DNA from 2 places in the Kocuria sp. cx-455 genome. Region 1 is predicted to be linked to the other one. Evidence: riboswitches for the same ligand, from Rfam matches in the RefSeq annotation. Region 1 holds a riboswitch; the other holds the start of a gene.

Evidence for each region. Region 1 has a riboswitch for S-adenosylmethionine ahead of AC3ENJ_RS04425 (bifunctional o-acetylhomoserine/o-acetylserine sulfhydrylase). Riboswitches for the same ligand answer to the same signal wherever they lie in the genome.
Region 2: it holds a riboswitch for S-adenosylmethionine, as region 1 does, so the genes downstream of both, AC3ENJ_RS11720 (acyl-CoA dehydrogenase family protein) here and AC3ENJ_RS04425 (bifunctional o-acetylhomoserine/o-acetylserine sulfhydrylase) in region 1, are expected to answer to the same signal.

Annotation. Positions count from the first base shown of each region.
Region 1 is NZ_JBYIPM010000002.1:119,267-124,645, reverse strand. It holds gene AC3ENJ_RS04440 (S9 family peptidase) at 1-1,244, opposite strand, end outside; gene AC3ENJ_RS04435 (CPBP family intramembrane glutamic endopeptidase) at 1,271-2,056, shown strand; gene AC3ENJ_RS04430 (VOC family protein) at 2,125-2,763, opposite strand; SAM riboswitch class IV at 2,879-2,997, shown strand; gene AC3ENJ_RS04425 (bifunctional o-acetylhomoserine/o-acetylserine sulfhydrylase) at 3,076-4,470, shown strand; gene metX (homoserine O-acetyltransferase MetX) at 4,467-5,379, shown strand, end outside.
Region 2 is NZ_JBYIPM010000007.1:167,373-172,751, forward strand. It holds gene AC3ENJ_RS11705 (glutamine amidotransferase) at 70-804, shown strand; gene AC3ENJ_RS11710 (CPBP family intramembrane glutamic endopeptidase) at 875-2,062, shown strand; gene AC3ENJ_RS11715 (M18 family aminopeptidase) at 2,073-3,401, shown strand; SAM riboswitch class I at 3,454-3,545, shown strand; gene AC3ENJ_RS11720 (acyl-CoA dehydrogenase family protein) at 3,648-4,925, shown strand; gene AC3ENJ_RS11725 (GNAT family N-acetyltransferase) at 5,089-5,379, shown strand, end outside.

The DNA.
Region 1 (5,379 bases):
ACGGGGTTCTCATAGCGGGCGGAGACGAGCGAAGCGGTGAAAAGCTCCTCGTCGAAGTCCGGCTCCGTACCGGCCAGACCCTGCGCGCCGGCGGTGCCGGCCATGAGGGATTCGAGGCCCGCGCGCGGAATGAGCCGCACCCGCGGGGTCGTTTCGGCACGCAGGGACACCACCAAATGCGTGGCCGTGGGCTCACACACCTCGATCCGGGCTTCTTCGCTCACGGGGACCACGTCCACGAGATCGACATCGGCGATACTCGAACCGGCTTGGGACAACGGCATGAGACTGACGCGGGAGTTCGGCGCCTGGTAGTCGTGCGTGAGTAGCACGTAGTCGGTGCCGGCCACGGTGATGGGTTCGGCCGAGTACAGCACGCGGTCACTTTCCGGAATCAGGGTGAGCCACTCATGGTGCGGCGCGGCGACGGGGCGAATGCGGTACTCGCAGTACTCCGAGCACGCGGAGACCACCATGAGCCACTTCTTGTCCGCGGACAGTTCCACGCCCAGCCACAGGCCGGGATCGTCCTCCTGGTACAACAGTTCGTCCTGCTCGGAGGCGGTACCGATCACGTGACGGTACACGCGCCAGGGCCGCCACGAATCATCGACCACCGTGTAGATCAGCTGCGACGCATCGGGGGTCAGGAAAGCACCGTAGGAAGTTTGCTCGATCCGGTCGGGCAGCAACTGTCCGGTGGCCAGATCCTTGACGTACACCGTGAACCGCTCGTCTCCGGCGGTGTCCTCGGACCAGGCCAGATGGGTTCCGTCCTCGGAGACACTGAACGCGCCCAGGCCATAGAACTCATGGCCCTCGGAGGCGGCGTTCGCGTCCAGCAGCGTTTGTTCGCCGGGCAACGTGACACCGGGTTCCACCGTGGGGGGAGTCCAGGCGTCTTCTGAGTCGCTGATCTCGGATGCGGGGAACCTGCAGAAGACCTGATGCGCCCCACCCTCGACGGTGCGGGCGAAATACCACCAGGCTCCATTGCGGGAGGGGACGGACATGTCGGTTTCCTGCGTGCGGTCCTTGATTTCACGGTAAATGTCCTCGCGCAACGGTTGCAGGTGCGCCGTCACGGCCTCCGCGTAGTCGTTCTCACGGTTCAGGTGAGCCCGCACGTCATCCGAGTCCTTGTCCCGCAGCCACTCGAAGTGATCCTCGAACACATGATCATGGAAACTGCGGTGAACGGTGCGTCGAACGGCTACGGGGTATGCGGGCATCTCGGAACTCATGACCCCAGTCTAGGGAGCACGGCACAATGGTGTTCGTGTTGACCGATTCCCCGCAGCCACGACCCGCCCGTGACGGCCCCGCCCGCTCCGAGCTGTGGTTCCACATAGTGCTGGTCCTGGGGGTGTCATTGGGGTCTTCCGCGGTGTACGCCGCATTGAACCTGGCGGAGACGCTCTCGCGGGGCCCGCTCTCGGATGCCGAGGCGACTTTGAATCGGGTCTTGAGCCCGGTTCCGGCCATCGACCTGCTTCGGCAACTTGCGAGCATTGGCTTCGCCCTGGTGCCCGTGGCGCTCGCCCTCTACCTGCTGGCCGGTTCGCTACCCGGTATTGCAGCCGTGCTGCGGCGGATCGGCGTGGACGGTCGCCGCCCGTGGTGGGACGCGGCCTGGGGAGCCGGGTTGTTCCTGGCCATGGGTTTGGGGACCGTGGGCCTCTATCAGGTGGGCAGGGCACTGGGGGTCACGGCGGCCATCACCACATCGGCCCTGGACGAGCACTGGTGGACGGTGCCCGTGCTGATCCTGTCCGCACTGCGCCACAGTGTGGTCGAGGAAATCATCGTGGTCGCGTTCCTGTGCGATCGGTTGCGGCGCATCGGCTGGTCGTGGGTCACGATCGCGGTGGCCACGTCCCTCTTCCGCGGCAGCTACCACCTGTACCAAGGCTTCGGACCCGCGCTGGGCAACATGGTCATGGGTCTGGTGTTCGTGTGGGTTTACCGCCGCTACGGTCGACTCGCGCCTTTGCTCATCGCCCACGCGCTACTGGACATCACCGGTTTTTTGCTCCCCCAACTGCTCGCGCGCTGATCGACGACGCCGCCGCTGCCGCGGCCCTCTCGAGCGAAAGGTCGCGGCAGCGGCGTCGGCGGGAGAAGTCAGATCGTGACCAGGCCGTCCGGGGTGGCGAAGGAAACCTCCATGACACCGGGGGTGCCGTTGGGCGAGCACCAGGTGACGTCCAGGGCTGCCAGGACGTCCTCGACAGGCCCACCCAGCCATTCGGTGACGCGCTCGGGAGAACCGGCGATCTCCATGCCGGCCAACCGGACGTCCGTGAGCTGTGCTTGGGAGGGGTGCATGTCCGGCTCGGAATCAAAGTGGACCATGAACGGCAACTGAGGATCGGCGATCAGACCCTTGACCCCGATCTGGTGCCACTCCAACTGGCGGCCGTCCGGGAACAGCCGGGAGCCCGGAACGGAGGGGCGACCGAGCTTGTCCTCGTACGGGGCCAGGTCCGGTACCTCAACCACCCAGCCGAGCCAGCCGCCTCCGGCCTCGGAGCGGGCGCGCACGGCCTGACCGAACGGGGCCTTCTCCGCGGCGGGGTGCTCCAGCACCTCGACGACCTCCACGTACTGGTGGTCTGTGAGCGGCAGGATCATGTTCCGCGTGCCGAAGCGCGGGTGGATCCCGCCCTTGACCGGCTCGATCCCTAGCTGATCGGCAATCCGTTCCGTGGTGGCTTCAAGGCCATCGGATTGAGCTGCGAAAGAGACATGATCCAGTTTCATGCTGTCATGGTGGCACCGCGCGGGGTGGTCACCAAATCGGGACATAAAACATGTCCGTGTGATGCGGGTAACTCAGCTTGACGTCCGAGGTACCGGCTCCGGAGAATGAAGGGCAGGTCACGAGAGTCAGCGACAAGCCCCAGCTAGCTGACCGGCAACCCTCCCTCCGCGGTGGGGTGCCCTGGGTGAGGACCGGGCCGCATCGGAACAACTCGATGGCGGCAAGCGCGGGTCACAGGTGCCCGATCGCCGCACGGGCGCCGTGCTGCGGATCGATCACCGGGCCCCTGACCCCGAGAAAGGGAGTGCGGCATGAGCCCCGCAGCCACCCCGTCCGAGCCCCGGAACTGGGCTTTCGAAACCCGTCAGATCCACGCGGGACAGGAACCCGATCCCACCACGGGATCGCGGGCCTTACCCATCCACCAGACAACCTCGTACGTGTTCCCGGACGCGGAGACCGCGGCCAAGCGCTTTGCCCTGGCCGAACTGGGACCCATTTACACGCGCCTGACCAACCCCACGACCGAAGTGGTCGAGAACCGCGTGGCGTCCCTGGAGGGCGGGGTGGGCGCGCTGATGCTCAGCTCGGGTCAAGCGGCGTCCACCTTTGCGATCCTCAACCTGGGCGGTGCCGGAACCCATGTGGTGGCCAGTCCGTCCATGTACGGCGGCACCTACAACCTGCTGCGCCACACCCTGCCCAAGATGGGCGTGGAGACCACGTTCGTGTCGGACCCGGACGATCCCGAGGCATGGCGCGCCGCGGTCAGACCCAATACGGTGGCGTTCTTCGGGGAAACCATTCCCAATCCTCGTAATGACGTGCTGGACATCCAAGCGGTTGCCGCGGTGGCCCATGAGTCCGGTGTGCCGCTGATCGTGGACAACACGATTGCCACGCCGTACTTGATTCGACCCATCGAATGGGGCGCGGACATCGTGGTTCATTCCGCCACCAAGTTCATGGGCGGACACGGCACGTCCATCGGCGGCATGATCGTGGACGCCGGCAACTTCGATTTCGGGCAGGATCCGCAGCGCTTCCCCGCCTTCAACGAACCGGACGAGTCCTACAACGGCCTGGTGTACGCCCAGGCGCTCGGCAAGGACGGCAATTTCGGTGTGAACCTGTCCTTCATCCTCAAGGCGCGTGTGCAACTGCTGCGCGATCTGGGTTCCTCGATCTCCCCTTTCAACGCGTTCCTCATCGAGCAGGGCATCGAGACATTGTCCCTGCGCATGGACCGCCACGTGGCGAACGCCCAGAGGGTGGCCGAGTGGCTCGACGCGCGCGACGACGTTCGCGCGGTCTCCTACGCCGGCCTCACGTCGTCCCCGTGGCATGAACGCGCTGAGAAGTACGCGCCCAAGGGTGCCGGGTCCGTGCTCGGTTTCGTGCTCGACGGCGGTCGCGAGGCGGGAACGGCGTTCGTGGACGCCCTGAGCCTGCATTCCAACGTGGCCAACATCGGCGATGCCCGCTCCCTGGTGATCCACCCGGCCTCCACCACCCACTCGCAGCTGACCGACGACGAACAGCGGGCCACCGGCATCGAACCCGGGTTCGTCCGACTGTCCGTGGGGTTGGAGAACATCGACGACATCCTGGCGGACCTGGAGTCAGGTTTCGAGGCCGTGGCCGCACTGGGCGGCGCAGGGGCGCCGTCGTCGGCCGCATCCAGAGTGGGAGGAACGCGGGCGTGACCATTGTGGGAGGCGGAACCACCGACTCGCTCGTCCGCGAGGACGGCGTGATGGGTTACATCAACGTGGGTCCCCTGACCCTGGAATCCGGCTACCGCCTCCCGCGTGCGCGACTGGCCTACGAAACATGGGGGCGGCTCAACGAGGACGCGTCCAACGCGGTGCTCATCGAGCACGCCCTGACCGGGGATTCCCACGTGGCACGGGGACAATCACGCGATCACGCACCCGAGGTGGAACGCGTGGCCGCCGAGGCGGGCGGCTGGTGGGACGGCCTGGTGGGACCCGGGGCGGCCATCGACACGGACAAGTACTTTGTGGTGTGCGCCAACATTTTGGGCGGCTGCTACGGCAGCACCGGCCCGGCGACCCAGGCCCCACCCGAGGTGGACCCGGAGCAGAAGGCCTGGGGGTCGCGCTTCCCGCGCATCACCGTGCGGGACACCGTGACTGCCGAAGCGGTCCTCTCCGATGCCCTGGGTATCGAGCGCTGGCGATTGATCATCGGCGGTTCCATGGGTGGGGCGCGCGCTCTCGAATGGGCTGTGATGTACCCGCAGCGGGTGGCCGCGTGCGGTGTGGTTGCCGCGTGCGCCTCCGCCAGCGCGGAACTGTTGGCGTGGGGCCAGGCGCAAGCGCTGGCGATCCGGCAGGATCCGAATTTCCGCGGTGGCGACTACTACGACGGCGACTTTCCGGAAGCCGGTTTGGGACTGGCACGACGCATTGCCCACATCACCTACCGATCGGCCGCGGAGTTGCACTACCGCTTCGGCCGGGAGACCCAGCCGAACGAGAACGTGGCCGCAACCCACACCGCGCAGCGCGGCCGTTACCGGGTGGAGAGCTACCTGGATCACCAGGCGTCCAAGCTGGCCGGTCGCTTTGATGCAAATGCATATTTGAGCG
Region 2 (5,379 bases), on a different contig from region 1:
GGCACAACAAGGCGTGACGCACACCGGCGCGCGCGAGGCGGGTGCCGGAACGGTGCTTACGATGAGGTCATGAAACCGTTTGTACTGCTGGCCACCCGGCCCGAAAACGATGTGGCACTGGAGGAATATGATGCCGTGCTGCGTTTCGGTGGCCTGCAGGAATCCCAACTCGAACACGTGCGACTGGAGAAGGGCCCGGTTCCGCAGTTGGAGCTGGACAAGTACAGCGGAATCATTGTGGGCGGCTCGCCCTTCAACTCATCGGATCCTGCGGAGGAGAAATCGGCCACGCAGCACCGGGCCGAGGAATGGATCAGCGCTCTCCTGGACGAGGTGGTGGCCCGTGACTTCCCGTTCCTGGGCGCCTGCTACGGCGTGGGCACATTGGGAACCCACCAGGGGGCGGTGGTGGACCGCACCCGCAGCGAAGAGGTGGGGCCGATCACCGTCACGGTTACCGATAAGGGCGCCAAGGACCCCTTGCTGTGCCACCTGCCGGGGGAGTTCACCGCGTACGTGGGGCACAAGGAAGGCACGCGATCGCTGCCCGCCAATGCGGTGTTGCTGGCCACCGGAACCGTGTGCGAGGTGCAGATGTACCGGATCAAACAAAATCTCTACGCCACCCAGTTCCACCCGGAACTCGATCCGCAGGGTCTGATCAACCGGGTGGTCGCCTACAAGGATCTGGGGTACTTCCGGCCGGAGGACACCCACACCGTCATCGACCGGGTCAAGGACGGCCCCGAGGTGGATCAGCCCAAGAAAATCCTGGCGGCGTTCGTGGACCGTTACGCGGTGTAGGGACACACGTCCGCTGCACACGCCCGTGACAATGACCGCACCGCGCACCGGCGACCGATAGCGTGGGACCATGAGCCAGCATCCCGCGCCTTGGAGCAAGCCACCCGCGCCGTCCCCGGTACCGCCCGAACAGCTGCGCACGCTGGCGTATCACCGGCTGGGCCGGGCGGATCGGAACCACGCATGGTGGAAGCCGCTCGTCGAGGGCGCCATCCTGTTCTTCTTGTTCCTCGTCCTGTCGGTGTTGTTCGCCATTCCGATCATCCTGTTCATGGACAACCCCATGGAGCTCGATGACGTGACCGGCGTGAACCAGCTGGATCCGTTGATCTTCTTCTTCCTATTCGGGTCAGTCGCGCTGCTGGCACCGGCGGCGTACCTGGCCAGATGGATCATGGGTCCGCGGCCCCTGGGGCTGCTCCACTCGGTGACGGGGCGGTTGCGCTGGAAGTGGCTGCTCCGGTGCGGACTCGCGGCCTTGGCCATTTTCGTGATCGTCAATGGCCTGTCCATCCTGCTCGACCTCATGGCCGGCGGCGAGGCAATAGAATTCACCGTGGCGCCCCAGTGGGGTTGGCTGCTGCTCATGGTGGTGGTGCTGGTGCCCATTCAGTGTTTTGCGGAGGAACTGGTCTTCCGCGGTTATCTGATGCAGACGGTGGGCCGGTGGCTGAAGCACCCGGCATGGGCCATTCTCCTGCCGGTGCCGCTGTTCGTCGCCGGGCACCTCTACGACGTTTGGGGACAGACCGCCATTGCCATCATGGCGATCACCATGGGGGTGCTCACGTGGCGTACCGGTGGGCTGGAAGCGGCGGTCGCCCTCCACGTGGTCAACAACTGCACGGTCACACTCATGGCCATGGTCGGGCTGGCGGACCTCAACGATACGAGCGGCGGGCCCATCGAAGTCCTCTTCACGCTTGCGATCAACGGGATATTCCTTGTGGTCGTGTTCCGGATGGCGCGCAAGGCGCGGATTGCCACCTCCCGCACCATCATCCTGCCGCCCCGGCCGCGGTTGCCCTCGCTCGCTCAGCGGCCACTCGTGGTCAGCCAGAACGGCTCCGAACTCGCGGCATTCGTGGTGGATCCCCGCACCCATAACTACCTCTCCCTGCCCGAGCAGTACGGCCCGTACACGGTCCAGGACGGTCAGGGGCGCCCGGTGGGCCTGCTGGACGTGCGCAAGACGACGAGCCCGAACCAAGGACCCCGCGGGGGCGGTTCTTCCAGCAACCAGGACCGCACTCCCTAGACTGTGCTGCATGGCCCCACACTGCGTTTCTGATTTGGATTCTCACCGTGCCCCGTTCGGCTACGCCCGCGCGCTGGGCGATTACGTCATGGCATCGCCCAGCTCCTACCACGCGGTCGAGGCCGCGGCGCAGCTGCTGCGCGGAGCAGGATTCACGCAACTGAACGAGACCGAGGCCTGGAGCGACGTCGCCGGGAGGCACTTCACGATTCGTGACGGCGCGCTGGTCGCATGGGTGGCCCCGCGCAATCTTCGCCCGGGGGTCGGCTACCGAATTCTGGGCGCCCACACGGATTCACCCGGATTCAAGCTCAAACCCAAACCCACCACGGTGTCCCACGGCTGGTACCAGGCCGGGGTGGAGGTTTACGGCGGGGTGTTGTTGAACTCGTGGCTGGACCGGGATCTGCGCCTGGCCGGGCGGCTCGTGGTCCGCGATGAGAACGGTGAACTCTCGCAGCACCTGTGCTCGACCGAGGCCATCGCGCGCATTCCACAACTCGCCATCCATTTGGATCGCGCGGCCAACGAGGGTCTTAAGCTCGACAAGCAACAGCACGTGCAACCCATCTGGGGGACCGGGTCGGTTCAGGACGCCGATGTGCTGGGGTTGCTCGCGGACACGGTCGAGGCATCGGTGACCCCGGAGCGCATCGTCGGTTACGACGTGGTGCTCGCGGACACGCAGAGGCCGGAGCTGATCGGGCAGCGGCGGCAACTGCTCGCCAGCGGTCGGTTGGACAACCTGTCCTCCGTGTACGCCGGGCTGCACGCCATGGTCGAAAGTGCCGAGGACCTCGATTCCGCGTTGCAGATCTCGATGCTGGCCGCATTCGACCACGAGGAGGTCGGCTCCGCCACACGCTCGGGCGCGGCCGGTCCGTTCCTGGAGGACGTTGTGGTCCGGGTCAGTGCGGCGCGGGGCGAATCGCAGGACGATTACCGGCGCTCCTTATCCGCATCGGTGTGCCTGTCCGCGGACGCAGGGCACCTGGTGCACCCCAATTACCGGGGGCACCACGACCCCGTGAACACCCCGGAACCCGGTGCCGGGCCGCTGCTCAAGATCAACGCCAATCAGCGGTACACCACGGATGCCGTGGGTGCGGGGCTGTGGGCGGACGCGTGCGAGCGCGCCGGGGTGAGCTATCAGCAGTTCGTCTCGAACAACAACGTGCCGTGCGGTTCCACCATCGGACCGATTACGGCCACCCGGCTGGGTATGCGCACGCTGGATGTGGGCGTGGGACTGCTGTCGATGCACTCCGCCCGCGAACTCGCCCACGTGGACGACCTTCATGCGCTGTCCCGGGTGACCGGGGCGTTCTGGCGGTCATAGAACGTCACGTGTGTTGACAGTCGTTCTGAGCCCGTGATGGCCTGAACCCGTAACGCCATCAAGAGCGGCCGAGAGACGTGGCTCGTCAACGCCGCAGCAACCACCCGGATACCGGGACGGTGCTTCCGCCACGACCGATGGACAGCTTTTCAGCTCCCGCGGTTCGCACGGTCACGCCCGTGCGCCGGGCTGCTCTCGGTCGACGGTGCGGAGCATCGCGACAGAACGCGAGGGACACCCGAGAAGATGAGTATCGATACCCGGACCACAGAACAGTTGGCCCCCACCAAACATCAGCTGGACGTGGCGGAGCCCCTGAGCACCCGCGACCTCTTCGACGTGTTCCAGCCGGTGTTCAACCGCATTGCCGGCGGGGCTGTGGAACGCGAACAACAACGGATCCTTCCGTTCGAGCAGTTCGCATGGCTCAATGAACGGCGTTTCGGCGCGCTCACGGTCCCGCGCTCGCGGGGCGGCTACGGTGCCAGCCTGGAGCAGGTCGCCGAGTTGCTGATCGCTCTGGCCGCCGCCGACTCCAACGTGGCACACGTGTACCGCTCACACCTGGGATTCATTGCGAGTCTCGGCTCCGACGAATCCGACGTCTGGTTCCCACGCATTGCCGACGGTGAGACCGTGGGCAATGCCGCGACCGAGCGATCCGGTGCGGCCCTGGGCACCGCGGCCACCACACTCACCCGGACCACCGACGGCGAGTGGGAACTCAACGGCACCAAGTACTACTCGACCGGCTCCATCTTCTCCGACTGGATCCAGGTCACCGCCCAGATCCCCGGTCTGGAGGAGCGCTCGCACGCGCTGGTGAAAACCTCGTGGGACGGCATTGAACTGCTCGATGACTGGGACGGCTTCGGCCAGCAACTCACCGGAACGGGCACCACCCACTTCCGTGGGGTCAGGGTTCCGGCGGACCACGTGCGCAACCGCGACGGTCGGGCCACCCAGGAGACCGCCGTGTTCCAGCTCGTGCTCCTCGCCGTCGAGGCCGGCATTGCCAAGGCCGCGATCGACGAGGGCGTGCACCTGGTGCGTTCGCGCACCCGCGGTTTCAACACCGGCACGGGATCTGTCGCGTGCGAGGATCCGCAGATTCTGCAGCGCGTGGGTGAGCTCGGTGCCAAGACTGCCGCCGCGCGGGCCATTGTTCTTCAGGCGGCCCGTGAGCTCGACGCCGCCATCGGCGTGCTCGGGGGCGAGCCCCTTCTCGCCAACCCCCAGGAGTTGACCAACGCGTGTGAGGTGCCGGTGGCGCACGCGCAGGTGGTTGTCCCGGAACTGGTGCGCGACGTCACCGACGGGATCTTCGACCTGCTCGGCGCCTCCGCTGTGGGCAGATCCAAGTCCCTGGACCGCTTCTGGCGCAACGCGCGCACGGTGGCCACCCACAACCCCACGATGTACAAAGCGCGCATTGTGGGCGACCACCGCGTCAACGGGACCCCGATGTTCGGCCTCAACGCCATTGGTGAGGTCAAGCCCTCCGGCGGAACCCCAGCGGAGTAGAGCTGAACGGTCTCGATCCTGCGGCGCCCTCCAGGCGCTGCCGCGACCACGTCACAGGTGCCGCCCGAGCCTTCGCCTACACCTCATGCGTCGTTGGGACCCTTGGTCACGCGCAATAGGGTTCCAACCATGCACCACGTGGAAAGGAAGGTTCTAACAGGCCATGGGATGTGCCACTCGCTTGACCTTGGAACCGCTGCGCGTCGATCACGCCTCAGAAATGCTCGAGGTGCTCGGAGATCCAGCGCTCTACGAGTTCACGGGCGGCCGGCCACCCACGCTCGAGGAACTCACCGCACGGTACGCGCTCCAGGTCACGGGAACCTCACCGGACGGGGCCGAAGAATGGCGTAACTGGATCGTGCGATCGGCGGCCACGGCAGAAGCCATTGGATATGTGCAGGCCACGATCCGGCGAACTGAACGGTCCGCGGATCTCGCCTGGGTGATCGGC